One region of the Arthrobacter sp. BL-252-APC-1A genome, then DNA from elsewhere that is predicted to be linked to it. Evidence: riboswitches for the same ligand, from Rfam matches in the RefSeq annotation. Region 1 holds a riboswitch; the other holds the start of a gene.
What was found. A riboswitch is a leader RNA that binds a small molecule or an ion and turns the genes downstream of it on or off. The one in region 1 is predicted to bind cyclic di-AMP.
Positions count from the first base shown of each region.

Region 2: it holds a riboswitch for cyclic di-AMP, as region 1 does, so the genes downstream of both, FYJ28_RS01375 (LysM peptidoglycan-binding domain-containing protein) here and FYJ28_RS07320 (M23 family metallopeptidase) in region 1, are expected to answer to the same signal.

Region 1 is NZ_VULS01000003.1:475,412-482,387, reverse strand. Features, by position in the region: gene FYJ28_RS07340 (DUF3027 domain-containing protein) at 1-15, shown strand, start outside; gene FYJ28_RS07335 (MFS transporter) at 71-1,354, shown strand; gene serC (phosphoserine transaminase) at 1,403-2,527, opposite strand; gene FYJ28_RS07325 (metal-dependent transcriptional regulator) at 2,753-3,454, shown strand; cyclic di-AMP (ydaO/yuaA leader) riboswitch at 3,540-3,751, shown strand; gene FYJ28_RS07320 (M23 family metallopeptidase) at 3,753-4,520, shown strand; cyclic di-AMP (ydaO/yuaA leader) riboswitch at 4,646-4,802, shown strand; gene FYJ28_RS17535 (NlpC/P60 family protein) at 4,807-5,613, shown strand; gene FYJ28_RS07310 (NlpC/P60 family protein) at 5,650-6,423, shown strand; gene FYJ28_RS07305 (HNH endonuclease) at 6,659-6,976, shown strand, end outside.
Region 2 is NZ_VULS01000001.1:283,883-290,858, forward strand. Features, by position in the region: gene hrpB (ATP-dependent helicase HrpB) at 1-2,436, shown strand, start outside; gene FYJ28_RS01370 (CarD family transcriptional regulator) at 2,488-3,000, opposite strand; gene FYJ28_RS01375 (LysM peptidoglycan-binding domain-containing protein) at 3,328-4,233, opposite strand; cyclic di-AMP (ydaO/yuaA leader) riboswitch at 4,237-4,410, opposite strand; gene FYJ28_RS01380 (MBL fold metallo-hydrolase) at 4,742-5,377, shown strand; gene FYJ28_RS01385 (hypothetical protein) at 5,424-5,813, opposite strand; gene FYJ28_RS01390 (hypothetical protein) at 6,067-6,375, shown strand; gene FYJ28_RS01395 (DNA alkylation repair protein) at 6,557-6,976, shown strand, end outside.

The DNA.
Region 1 (6,976 bases):
GTGGAGGACGAATAAGCGGTGAGTGCATGGAACGCGGTTCACGATCCCGGACGGGAGAAGTGAACCCAAAATGTTCCGTTCGCTTCGAATCTTCAACTACCGCATCTGGTTCCTTGGAGCCCTGGTCTCCAACATCGGAACCTGGATGCAGCGCACCGCCCAGGACTGGCTTGTCTATGACATCCTGACGAACCAGGACGCCGCGGCCATGGGTATTGTCATGGCCCTCCAGCTTGGACCGCAGCTGCTGCTGGCGCCGTGGGCCGGGCTGGTGGCAGATACCTATGACCGGCGCAAGGTGCTGCTCACCACGCAGGTCTCCATGGCGGCGCTTGGTGCCGGACTGGGCCTGCTGGTCCTCTCCGGCCACGCACATCTGTGGCATGTCTACGCTTTCGCCCTGGCGCTGGGCGTGGTCTCCGCCGTTGATGCCCCGGCCCGCCAGAGCTTTGTCTCCGAAGTTGTCAGCGAGGAGAACCTTCCCAATGCCGTCGCGCTGAACAGTGCGTCCTTCAACGGCGCGCGGATGGTCGGTCCGGCAGCCGCCGGCCTGCTTACCGTTGCCGTCGGACCGGGATGGGTCTTCCTTATTAACACCGTGACCTTCGCGGCAATGGTCCTGGCACTGCTGAAGATGCGTTCTTCCGAGCTGCGCGTGCTGCCCAAGGCCCCACCCGGCAAGGGCCGCATCCGCGCCGGACTGAAATATGTGCGCTACCGTCCGGACCTGGTGATGGTCCTGGTGGCGATCTTCATCGTGGGTACCTTCGGGCTTAACTTCGCTGTCTATATAGCTGCCATGGCACGTACCGAGTTCGGTCAGGATGCCGGGATCTTCGGGCTGCTGAACTCGATCATGGCCATCGGGTCCGTTGCCGGTGCGCTGCTGTCTGCACGCCGTGACAAGCCGCGGCTCCGGTTCATCTTCGGAGCAGCCGGCGCTTTTGGAGTTGCCTGCATGCTGGCCGCACTTTCGCCGAATCTCTGGATCTTTGCGCTTTCCCTGATTCCGGTGGGACTGTTTGCCCTCACCCTGATGACCAGTGCCAACGCCTACGTGCAGACCACCACAACGCCGGTGATGCGCGGCAGGGTCATGGCCCTGTACTTCGCGATTTTCCTCGGCGGCACCCCGCTGGGAGCACCGATCGTGGGCTGGGTTTCCAATGCCTTCGGTCCACGCTGGAGCCTGGGTGTTGCGGCTGCCTCCGGTCTCATTACCGCCGTGATCGGCCTGGTCTGGGCCTGGCGGGCCCACCATCTGCGACTGCACTACGACCGCACGATGCCGCGGCGCCTCTACCTGACAAGCAACGCCACTGAGTCCATAACCGAAGAGGACCCCAGACCGTAGAACGGTGCTGGGGCCCTCTCTAGGCGGCCACGGCCGCGTACGTTGTGTCTAGGAATGCTCGATCACGTAATCGATGCACTGCAGCAGGGCACTGACGTCGTCCGGCTCGATCGCGACGAAGGTGGCGATGCGAAGCTGGTTGCGTCCAAGCTTCCGGTACGGCTCCACATCCACCACGCCGTTGGCCCGCAGCGTCTTCGCGATCGCAGCGGCGTCGATTGAATCGTCGAAGTCGATGGTGGCAATGACGTTGGAGCGGTCCTCGGGCCGGGAGACGAACGGCGTTGCGACGCCTGACTTCTCAGCCCAGGAGTAGATGCGTCCGGCAGAGTCCGCAGTGCGGCCTGCAGCAAACTTCAGGCCGCCGTTGGAGTTCAGCCACTTGATCTGGGCATCCAGGGTGACCAGCGTGGAGAGCGACGGCGTGTTGTACGTCTGGTTCAGGCGGGAGTTGTCGATCGCCGTCTGCAGGTTCAGGAAGTCCGGGATCCAGCGGCCGGAGGCATTGATCCTGGCTGCGCGCTCAATCGCGGCGGGTGAGAACATGCCAAGCCACAGGCCGCCGTCGGAAGCGAAGTTCTTCTGGGGCGCGAAGTAATAGACGTCGGCTTCGGCCAGATCGACGTCGAGCCCGCCTGCTGCGGACGTCGCATCGATCAGGACCAGTGAGCCGGCGTCAGCCCCGGCCACCCGGCGGACCGGGGCAGCTACACCGGTGGAGGTTTCATTCTGCGGCCAGGCATAGACATCAACGCCGGCCTCGGCCGCAGCCTCGGGGCGGGTGCCCGGTTCGGCCTTGATGATGCTGGATGAAGCCAGGAACGGGGCCTTGTTCGTCGCGGCGGCGAACTTGGAACCGAATTCACCGAAGGAGAGGTGCTGAGCCTTGTTCTCAACGAGGCCGAAGGACGCGATGTCCCAGAAAGCGGTCGAGCCGCCGACGCCGAGGACTACCTCGTAGCCTTCGGGGGCAGAGAACAGGGAGGAGAGTCCTTCGCGGACGCTGCCCACCAGGTTCCGCACCGGAGCCTGTCGGTGGGACGTGCCCAGAAGCCTGGTCCCTGCGTCGGAGAGGGCCTGGATCTGCTCGGGCCGGACCTTGGACGGGCCGGCACCGAACCGACCATCCTTGGGGAGGAGTTCTGCGGGAATCGTAACGGCGGTTTCGCCCATTTTCTGTATGCTCCAAGCGGGTTGGCAGGGTGCTTCACGTACCTTTCCATTCAACACCCGGCGGCCGTACCGGTCCTATTTGTGACCGCTGGGAAGTGAGCGATTCACAGGGGTGGATAATTCTGTCCGTCTTGCGCCGATGGGCTAACGTGGAGACGAAACCGGCGGCGCGGTCTGTGCCGCAGCGGTTATTCACTTCCGCACGATTGCTAGGAGCGGCTGGTCATGACGGACCTCATCGACACAACTGAGATGTATCTTCGAACCATCCTTGAGCTCGAAGAAGAGAACATCGTCGCACTGCGGGCACGCATTGCAGAGCGTCTGCGCCATTCCGGCCCAACCGTTTCACAGACCATCGGGCGCATGGAGCGCGACGGGCTGGTAGTCGTTTCCGGTACCCGTCAGCTTGAACTGACGGATCTGGGCCGCAGGCGAGCCACAGAAGTGATGCGCAAGCACCGGCTCGCCGAACGGCTGCTGGCTGACGTGATCGGCCTGGACTGGGCGTACGTCCATGACGAGGCGTGCCGGTGGGAACACGTTATGAGTGAGCGGGTGGAGCGCCGTCTCTACGATCTGCTCGGCAAGCCCACCGAGTCTCCCTACGGAAATCCAATCCCCGGCCTGGAAGCACTGGGCGGAGCCGCCGCCGTTCCTCCCGCGATGCCCTACCAGGACCTTCTCTCCGCCGTCGGGACGGCAGGTGCAGGGCAGTCGATGGTCCTGGAACGGCTCGCCGAACCTATCCAGGTGGATCCGGAGCTCCTGACCCAGCTCGACGAAGCCGGGCTGCGGCCCGGTGCCACCATCACTGCCGAGGTTGTGGGAGGCTACGTCTCAGTCCGCGTCCCGGGGATCGAAGGCGCCCTTGAGCTTCCCGCTGAAGTCGCTTCGCACGTGTTTGTCTCCGCCTCCGGTTCGTGACCTTCCGCCGCTGAAGGTAACGGAATGGTATCTTTCAGGCTTTTTCCCCTATAGTGGCTTCTGACTACAGCAACAACACCGTTAACCGGTCCAACAGCCTAACCCTGCCACTGGACCGCAGGTGCCACCGTTCGCGGGCAGGGGCGGAGGACCCAACAACCGGCAGCCCAGCTGCCTTGGGGTGAAGCCTCCGAGCACCACAGGAACATCCAGGACTGGATATCCCTGTGCGTCGGGGGCCGAGTTTCTCTACTCGAATCCGACAGCTAACTTCGCAGGCTTGTAGAGAGGGAACCACTTGTCGAAGCATGCTGCTTCGGGCAGGCGCAGGGCCGAATCACCGGCCATGGAACTGCGCCCACGCACCGCTAACCGGTCCGCCGGCAGGCGCCGCGCCGAACCTGCCCACCGCCCACTGGGCGGTTCCGCCCAGAAATTTGCCATCACCGCTGCGGCTTCCGGACTCGTCCTCACCGTCGTAATGCCTACGACGGCGGCCGCCACGGACCCCGTCATGGAACCGGAGCCCACAGCAGCGGAGATGCCGGTCTCGGCTGATCCGGATGCGGTCCTGTCCTTTGACCGGGCGGCGCTGACTTCCAAGTTCGATCCCGACGCCAAGCTTCGCGGGCTGACTGTCGCAGGGGCGGACGTCATCCCGGCTGCGGCCAAGGGGACGCTGGCCAACCCGCTGGACTCCGAGCCCGTCCAGACCTCCGCTTTCGGTTACCGGGTCAGCCCGATCACCGGCGCAGCCGGAGAGCTGCACACGGGTCAGGACTACGCGGCAGCCTGCGGGACCGAGGTGACCGCCGCCGCTGCCGGGACTGTGAAGTCGGCCGGCTGGCATCCGTACGGTGGCGGAAACCGTGTTGTTCTCGACCACGGCAACGGAGTGGAGACGACCTATAACCATCTCTCCGCCATGAGCGTCTCGGTAGGCGACACCGTGGAGCGCGGACACCTTGTTGGCGCCAGCGGAAGCACCGGCGCATCGACGGGATGCCACCTGCACTTCGAAGTACTCGTAAATGGCACTCCAGTCGACCCCCTGGCCTGGTTGTGACCGCCGCAATACCCTTTCGTGACCTGAGCGTGACATTTCAGTGATGTTGTTATATTCTCGTCACCGTGCCTGATTCGCCAAAGATCAGGCACTCTCGAACAGATAGCCGAGCTCTGCCACTGTCCGAGATCCGTTCGCAAAATCGCATGGCAGAGGCGGGGGAACCAATTTCGGGTTTCGCAAGAAGCCCTAGGGGTTAAGTTGCCGGACTTAGCAGTCCAGCAACCGGGTGACTCCCATCCGAATCCGACAGCTCACCTCGTAGGCATTGGGAGAGGCAAAAACTGTGTCATCAGTCAATTCTGGCCGCCGTCGTGCAGCCACCCCGCAGGTAAGCACGCTTACCGCACTGTCCAAGGCCGTAACCGCTAACGCAGGTTCGGTAGGCCGCCAGGCAGCCGTCGTCGTCGCAGCTTCCGGCCTTGTTCTGGCCGCCGGCATGCCGGCCCAGGCAGCTCCGGTTTCCACCGATCGGCAGGCTCTCGAAGCCACCCCCCTCAACGTTGTGACCTCGAACGGAACCGTCACGGTTTCCGAGCAGGCACCCTTCGAACTTCCGGTCCAGCCGCTGGCCGGCTCCCTCTCCGGAGCCGAGACCCGCGCACAGATCGCCGCCGCAGAGCAGGCAGCAGCCGAAGAAGCAGCAGCTGTTGCTGCCGCTGCCCAGCAGGAGGCCGTAGCCGCTGCTGAGGTGGCTGCCCAGCAGACCGCCGCTGCCCCGGCTCAGGCCGCCGGCAACGTCACCACCGCATCTTCCGCTCCCGCAGCGCCCGAGGTTGGCGCCAGCGGCGTCGCCGCCGGGCTCGTCGCCTCCGCCTACGCCCAGATCGGCGTTGCCCAGGACTGCACCGCCATGGTTGAGAACGCTCTGCGTTCGGTTGGCAAGTCCGTTGGCGACCTCGCACCGGGCCAGTTCTTCGCCTTCGGCGCAGTTGTTGGCAGCCCGCAGGCCGGCGACCTCGTTATCACCGGCGGCCACGTAGCTATCTACGTAGGCAACGGCCAGGTCATCAGCGGTGGCCTCAACGGCATGAACACCGGTCTGCACTCCCTGTCTGATCTTCCCGGCGCAAGCTTCGTCCGCGTCAGCTGACGCTCAGTTGCCAGAACCAACGGAGAAAACCCCTAAATGACCACGTCAACTGAGCGTGCGCGCCACCGCGCGCCTGTACAGCGCAACAACTCCCTGTCCGCCCTTGCTGACGCTGTCAGCAGTGCCGGCAACGTTGGCCGCCAGGCAGCCGTCATTGCGGCCGCTTCCGGCCTCGTCCTGAGCACGGGCGTTGCAGCAAACGCTGCGGGCCCTGAAATTTCCCGTGACGTGCAGACCAGCAAGCTGGACCTGTCTTCGATCCCTCTGCAGGTTCCGGCCGACGCAATCGGTCCTGACCTGACACTTACACCCGTTCCGGGCGTAACCGTGGCTCCCGAAGTTGCTGTCCAGTCCCAGGAAGTAGCCGTCCAGGCAACTGAGGAAACCGTGCAGGCGGCTCCCGCAGCCAACGGCACTTCCACGGCAGCTCCGGCCGCCGCGCCGGTTGCTTCCCCGGCTGCCGCTCCCGCAGCTGCCTCCGGTACCGCCGCAACCATCGCAGCTGCTGCATACGCACAGCTTGGTGTTATGCAGGACTGCACCATGCTTGCCACAAACGCACTGGCTGCTGCCGGCATCAACTTCCACGACTGGCCTGCCGGCTACCTGTCCCTGGGCCGCACGGTGAGTGCTGCCGAGGCAATTCCCGGCGACCTGATCTACTACGCCGACGGCGGCATGGGCGTTGCCCACATCGCTGTCTACGTTGGTAACGGTCAGGCCGTCCATGGAGGGTTCTTCGGCAACCAGACCGTTGTTGCTCCCGCTGAGCTTGGTTCCGGCGGAGTCTACATCCGCGTAGGCGGCTAATAGCTTTACGGACTCTGACACAGTTCCATGAAGGGCCCTGCTGGGAACAGCAGGGCCCTTCGCCGTTTCCAATGCTGCCCCGCGGCATGCTGAAGCCTCCGCCCAACTGTTCTCGTGCCCTTTAAATAGCGGGATCGGGCTTGGCGGCTTACCCTTGCAGTGAACATTCGAAGTACCGCGGCGCCGGTAAACACGATTTCTCTCCGGCTGGCGGGTGGGGCGAAGAGGAACGTGCATGCGAACCCTTGTTCTGAATGCGGGCTATGAGCCGCTGGCGGTAGTGACCTTTCGGCGTGCCCTGGTCCTCGTGCTGTCCGGAAAAGCGAGTGTGCTGGCTGAGAGCGGTGACCCGGTAGTTGGCCCAGGCGACGTCTTTGGGCGGCCTTCCGTAATCCTCCTAAACCGCTACGTGAACATTCCTTACCGTGATTCGACTGTGGCCACCCGCCGTGGCGTACTGCGCAGGGACGGGCATTCGTGCGCTTATTGTGGAAAAGCAGCATCTACCGTCGACCACGTAGTACCCAAATCGCGCGGCGGCCAGGACAGCTGG
Region 2 (6,976 bases), on a different contig from region 1:
CTGGTCGCCAACCTTGTGGCAGGGGCCGGCGTGCCCGGACGCGTCGTAGTGACCCAGCCGCGCAGGGTCGCTGCGCGTGCAGCCGCCCGCCGGCTGGCGGCCCTCGACGGCAGCGCTGTGGGGGAGCGGGCGGGCTACACCGTCCGGGGGGAAAGCCACGCCGGCAGCCGGACCCTGGTCGAGTTCGTCACCCCGGGGATCCTGCTCCGGAGGCTGCTGGCAGACCCGGGCCTGGACGGAACAGCCGCCGTCATCCTGGATGAAGTCCACGAACGCGGGCTGGAAACCGATCTCCTCATCGGGATGCTCGCCGAGGTACGGCAGCTGCGTGAGGATATGACACTGGTTGCCATGTCCGCCACGCTGGATGCCGGCCGATTCGCAGAGCTGATCGCTTCCCCGGAAACTCCCGCACCGGTCATCGACTGCCCGTCCGCCTTGTATCCGCTGGAGGTCAGGTGGCAGCCGCCTGCCGGGAAACGGCTGGATGAGCGGGGGATCACCCCCGGTTTCCTGGATGCGCTGGCCGGTCTCGCAGCGCGCGGACATGCCCTGGCGCTGGCTGAGGACCCGACAACTGATGCACTGGTCTTTGCCCCGGGTGCCCGGGAAGTAGCTCACGTGGCCCGGCGCCTGCGGCAGGAACTGGGAACCGGCACGGAGGTCCTTGAGCTGCACGGCCAGGCGCCTGCGGCGGAGCAGGACAGGGCCGTCTCCGGCCGGTCACCGGGCGGCCTGCCGCGCATCATCGTGTCCACCTCCCTGGCTGAGTCATCCCTGACAGTTCCCGGGGTGAGGCTGGTGGTCGATTCCGGCCTCTCGCGTGAGCCGCGGCGCGACGCCGCCCGCGGCATGAGTGGCCTGGTCACGGTCAGCTGCTCCCGGGCCTCGGCACAGCAGCGTGCAGGCAGGGCGGCCAGACAAGGCCCCGGCACCGTGATCCGGGCCTACTCCGAGGCAGCCTATGCCGCGGCTCCGGTCCAGCCCGCGCCGGAGGCAGCCGCAGCGGACCTCACGGCTGCGGCACTGGTCCTGGCCTGCTGGGGAACTCCGGGCGGGCGCGGGCTGCCCCTGCCGCAGACGCTTCCGGCCCCTGCGCTGGAAGACGCTGAAGCCGTACTGCGCAGCATCGGTGCCGTCGATGCGGAGGGACGCGCCACAGACACCGGGCAGGCACTGGCACGCATCCCTGCTGACCCGCGGCTTGCCCGGGCCCTTGTCGACGGTTCACCGCGGCTGGGTGCACGCAGCGCAGCCGAGATCACGGCCATGCTCGCCGGAGACTACCGGCCCGCAGGTGCCGACCTGGTGCGGCTGCTTGCCGCGCTGCGCTCAGGAAAGGACCCGGGCTCCCGTGCTTTCAGCCGCGAAGTCCGGCGCCTGCAGCAGTTCGCGAGGTCCCCCCAGGCCCCGACGGCGTCGGATCAGCGTGTTGGAGCTGGGGAAGCTGTCGGTTATCTGGTGGCCCTCGCCTTCCCGGACCGGGTTGCGCGGCGGGTGGCCGGAGCTTCGGACGAGCAGTACCTGCTTGCCTCCGGGACAAGGGCAGGGCTGCCGGCAGACAGTCCGCTGCGGGGGCACGAGTGGCTGGCAGTGGCGGACGTTTCCCGGGCAGCAGGCAGAGCCGCGGCGGGCACCGGCGCCGTCATCAGGGCAGCTGCGCCGCTTGATGACGGTACAGCGGAGGACGCCGCATCACACCTGCTTGAGGAAGAAATCATCGCCCGGTTCGACGGCGGCAAGGTTAGTGCCCGGCGCGTGCGGCGGCTGGGTGCCATCGAACTTGCATCCACGCCGGTCCGGCCCGCCGCGGCGCAGGGCCGCGGTGCAGTGGCACGGGCGCTGGCAGAACAGGGGCTGGGGGCTGTTGGCTGGTCGCCGGCGGCCGAGGGGCTGCGGCGGCGGCTTGCACTGCTTCACCGTGAACTTGGGGCGCCCTGGCCTGACGTCAGCGACAGGGCTCTGCTGGCCCGCCTCGATGACTGGCTGGGACCGGAACTGGAAGCTCTGGCTTCAGGCGCCCGGGCCTCCGATGTGAATCTGCTGGAGCCGCTGCGGCGCCTGCTGCCCTGGCCGGAGGCATCCGGACTCGACGCCCTTGCCCCGGAACGGATCCTGGTGCCAAGCGGCACCCAGGAAAGGATCAGTTATCCGGACGTGGAGGACGACGCCGGACGGCCGGTGCTGGCAGTCAAGCTCCAGAAGTGCTTCGGCTGGGCGGAATCTCCGCGGATCGCTGACGGCAGGGTGCGCCTGCAGTTCCACCTGCTCTCGCCGGCTGGTCGGCCGCTGGCGGTGACCGATGACCTGGCATCATTCTGGTCCGGTCCGTACTCGCAGGTCCGTGCGGAGATGCGCGGCCGTTACCCGCGGCACCCCTGGCCCGAGGATCCCTGGACGGCACCTGCGACTGCCAGGACCAAGGCCCGGATGTAGTGCAGGCCGCCACCCCGGGGTGACGGCCTGCACGGCGTGAAGAACAGGGGGCTACGTGACGGGCTCAGACAGTGAGTCCGCCGAACCCGACCACACGCCGTCAAGAACAGCGGATGCTTCATCCTCGCTTACGCCGAGCGAGAGGGAAATCTCCGTGAGCAGCGGACGGCGGGCATGCCTGAGCATGTCCCGCTCAGCGTGCGAAAGTCCCTTGTCCAGGGACCTGAGCGTCAGGTTGCGGACCACCCTGGCTACGTCTGTGATGTTGCCGCTGGCCAGCAGCTCGGTGTTTTCCTTGAAGCGGCGGGACCACTGGGTCTCTTCGGCGTCTGCGCCGGCCTTCAGCACTTCCATGAGTTTCTGGAGTTCCGGGCCGTTCAGCACCGGACGAAGCCCAACTTCTGCGGCTTTGGCCATGGGCACCCACACCTCAAGCTTGTTGGCCTGAACCTCCAGTACGAGGTACTCCATCTCCTCGCCGCGCACTTTACGTGTGGCGAGACGGAGAATTGCTGCGGGACCGTGGTGGGGGTGGACTACGGTTTGGCCTACGTTAAACGTCAATGTGGTTACCTCTGGCTGCGTCGATACCTGACCCGACATCCGCGGCGGCCCGGTTGGAAAGGCGCTCGGGGGACGGTCGTCCCGCCACCCGCCCGGGCGTGCTGGGCAATCGTGACGGAAGCGCGGATGCGGTACCAGCACATGGGTGAAGGTTCCGGCAGCCGCGAGTCTGGCAGTTTCCATTATTTCATGTCTTCGGCCGATGTACCGGTGTGCGTGCCAATCCCGTCCGGTTCGTAAGGCGGTTAAACCCGAAGTGCCCCTCCCGGTTCCGGGAAGGGCACTTCGGTGCAGGCGGCTGGGTGCCAGCGCGCCCGGCTGCGCGGACTATGCGCGGTAGTAGACGGGGCCGGAGCCGAGGTTGGCGGTGGCGATAACGGTCTGGTTGCCGTTCATTCCGCTGTGGATGGCCTGGCCGTCGCCGATGTAGATGGCGATGTGAGGGACACCTGCTCCGCCGTTGGCGTAGTAGATCATGTCACCCGGCTGCGGGTTGGATACCGGGGTGCCGTAGGCGGCCAGCTGTGCCGGTGCCAGGTCGCCCACCGAGTGGCCTGCTGCACGCAGTGCCTGCTCGACGAGGATGGTGCAGTCCTGCATGGCGCCCAGCTGGGCGTAGGCAGAGCTGAGCATGATCGCGCCGGTGCCTGACGCTGCAGCGGGTGCTGCGGCGGGAACAGCGGCCTGGGTGGTGACGTTGCTGTAGTCGGTGTAGGTTCCCGGGTCGGTGTAGGCGGCGGCCGGAGCAGCGGCTTCGACCGGAGCGGTGTAAGTTTCCACCGGCGCGGTGTAGGCGGCGGGAGCCGGGGCAGCTGCAGCCTCACCGGAGACAGTGATCACGTCACCCGGGTAGATGATGGATTCCATTCCCAGTCCGTTCAGCGCAAAGACGCTGTCAAGGCTGACTCCATAAGCGGCGGCGATTTCACCGAGGGTGTCGCCGGAGACTACGGTGTGGGTGGTTGCCGCAGCGGGGGCAGCGGTTTCGGCTGCCGGTGCCGCGACGGTTTCTGCCACGGGAGCAACGAAGCTGGCTGCTGCAGCCGGGGCGGCTGTGTCATTGGCAACGACGCCGGCCTGGGCCGGAGCTGCCATGCCGAACATCAGGCCGGAGCCTGCCACAACCGCTGCTGCGGTGCCGGTAACGGTGCGGGCTTTGCCCGGTGCTGCTTTTGCGATGGTGGTCCAGATGCTGGACTCAGCGCAGTGACGTCCGCGATTCTTAGAAGACAAGGTATTACCTCTCCCTATACCTGCGAGGTGAGCTGTCGGGTTCGGATGGGAGTCACCCGGCCGCCGGTCTCATCCGGTCGGCTTAACCCCAAGGATTCAAAGGACCCAAAAAATTGGTTCCCCCGCCCCTGCCGTCGTAGTGCAAAAGGGACCCCGGGCAAGCGGCAGAGTTAGGTAACGAGCCTGGGGGCGCCGCATCAGGTTTGCGGCATGCCAAGGACACTACACGGAAATTCATCTTGGTTGCAATTCGGTAACGGCGGCGTGTTGCCATTGTGTTGTTTGGATCACCATGCTAATAGACAGCCTGCTGTCTTCCTCAGTCACATGCGGCACAGGACTACCAGCCCGGCGGCGGTCTGCGATCCACATTTCTAAACCGCCCGCACACTCCGCGTTTTGCTGCACAGGGTGGCGGTTCCATCGATCAGGACTACCCTTAAGTACCCCCGTATTCCGGCGAAGGAGAGCGGTTGTGGTTCAGGAACCCAGTGGCAGCGGAGTCCGCTTGCCAGTCCAGGAAATCGTCCGCGAGATCGTCATTCCGGCCGGCGTTGCCGGTCCTGATCCCATGGTTATGGATGTTCGCTGCTATGCCGTGGCGCAACCCGGAGGGATTGTGGTCATTGACACAGGAATGCCCGACGCTGAGTCGGGAATTGCTGAGGCGGTGGAAGCGCTGGGGGGTTCATTCGGAGACGTTAGGGACATCATCCTGACGCATCTGCATATGGACCACGTGGGCTCGCTGTTCGCGATTGCCGAGCAGGCGCCAATGGCTGCCATTTATGCCGGTGGGCCCGATTCACCTGACATCCGGGCTCCGCGGCGGGTGCAGGGCCTGGGCGAGGGCGACTATGTTCAGGACCTGCAGATCTTCGCCACGCCCGGCCACACCCCGGGGCACGTGAGCGTGTTCCATGAAGGCTCCGGAACCCTGTTTATAGGCGACGCAGCCGTAAGTGCTGAAGGCGGAGTTGAGCGCAGCCCGGAAGCATTTACGTCTGATGCGGCGCGTGCGGAGGAATCCCTGGAGCGAATTGCCGCCCTGGAGCCCGAACGGATGCTCTTCGCTCACGGCGCGGAGATTGCTTCTCCCGTGCAGTCGCTGGCACGCCTGCTTGGCGGGCCGTACGGGAGCTAGGCCCCTGCCGGCCGGCTCGAGCCGCCAGAGGGGAGGTTCTGGCGCCTTATTTGGTGCTGAACCAGACGAACCAACCCGCTGCGGCGGCAGTGAGCACACCAGCGGCCACCAGTGCCAGGCCGGAAATGCCGGAGACGCCGGCAAGAAGCAGCCAGCACAAACCGAGCACGAGGGCGGCTGCACCGGCACAGAAAGCGCGGCTCCGGCCGGCGGATGCGCTGAGGTGCGCTGCAACGCTTGCGGAGCAGGTGAACGAACCGCCCAGTACGGCACCGCCAATCAGAGTCCAGAGGATGAAGCGGGCAGCATCCCCGGATTCGACCGTGTCCGCAAGGCGGAGCTGGAAGTTGAGGAGGCCCAGTCCCATCCCGACAACCGCACCAAAGGGGATGAGGAGAAAGATCTTCCTGCTGGCCCTGGCGGGCTTAGTGCTCATGGGTTCAACTCTATCGCCGCATCGTGAGGGCGGCGTCACTCGCCGGGGGCTATTTATGAATGATTCAGAATAACTGCTAATCTCGAAGCATCACGCAGAACGTATCCGTTCGGCGTTCCCGTCCGCCCCGATGCACGCCGGCGGCGGACCCGCAGCGAGGCCATGCCAGTGCCGGCTGCCCCGACTTAAAACCCATGCCGTCCCGGCGGCGCACTTTGTGCTGCCCGGAACAGACTGCTGTCTTAGGAGAATCGTGTTCAAAACCAAGAAATCCGCGCCGGGCATCACCTCCCCGCAGACCCGCGTGCCGGCCCTCGGCGGCAGCTATGTTGCCCGCTTTGGCGGAGCCGGGCCAGTTGCGTCAGCAGCAGAGCCCCAGGCAGAGTTCCGCTCCGTCCTGCCGTCCTACACCACGCAGTTCGACGGCGGGATCCGTTCCCGCCGCGATCCGGCAGTGGACAATTACACGGCGGCCTTTCCGGAAGCGTCCAGCCGGGAACCAGCCGTACTCCGGCCTGCCGGGATCGGCCGACGCGGCTGCTATACCGACGTTGACCTCTAACCGGGGCGCCGGGCTGACCGGCCGTCTTGTCCGGGCCGCGAGGGATCGGCACCACGGGGATGCCGAGGCCGTCCCGTATGAGTCCCGGTGCCGCCCGCTCCCTGCGGTTTCGGCACCGATAGAATGAATCCGGGAATCGGACAGTAGAGCAGGCAGCAGCGGGGGGAACACAATGGGCGCAATGGACAACCTGCTGGGACCGGCCGAAGTCGCCGTCCTGCACCGGTGCCTGGCCGCCGCCGCGCCGGTGCATGGGCTGCAGAAGCTGATGGAGTCCGTTCCAGCGCTCGACCCGCTTTCGCTGCGGTCCCGCACCGACCTGCTGGCCGGGGTTTTGGCCGGCGCATACCCTTCCTACGCCAAGGCATCTGCGGCCTACCGGTCCGCCCTGCAGGACCCGGGTTTTGAAGGATGGATTATGTGGCCGGTATCCGAGTCGGCCGTCACGCTGGCCCTTGCCGACGGCAGCAGTTCAGCTTTTGACGACGTCCTCGAGCTGCTGGCTGAACTGACGCCGAGGCTGACCAGTGAGTTCGCCATCCGCAGACTGCTTCAGGCGGACCTGAACCGTGCTTTGGACACAGTTGGGCGCTGGGTTGTG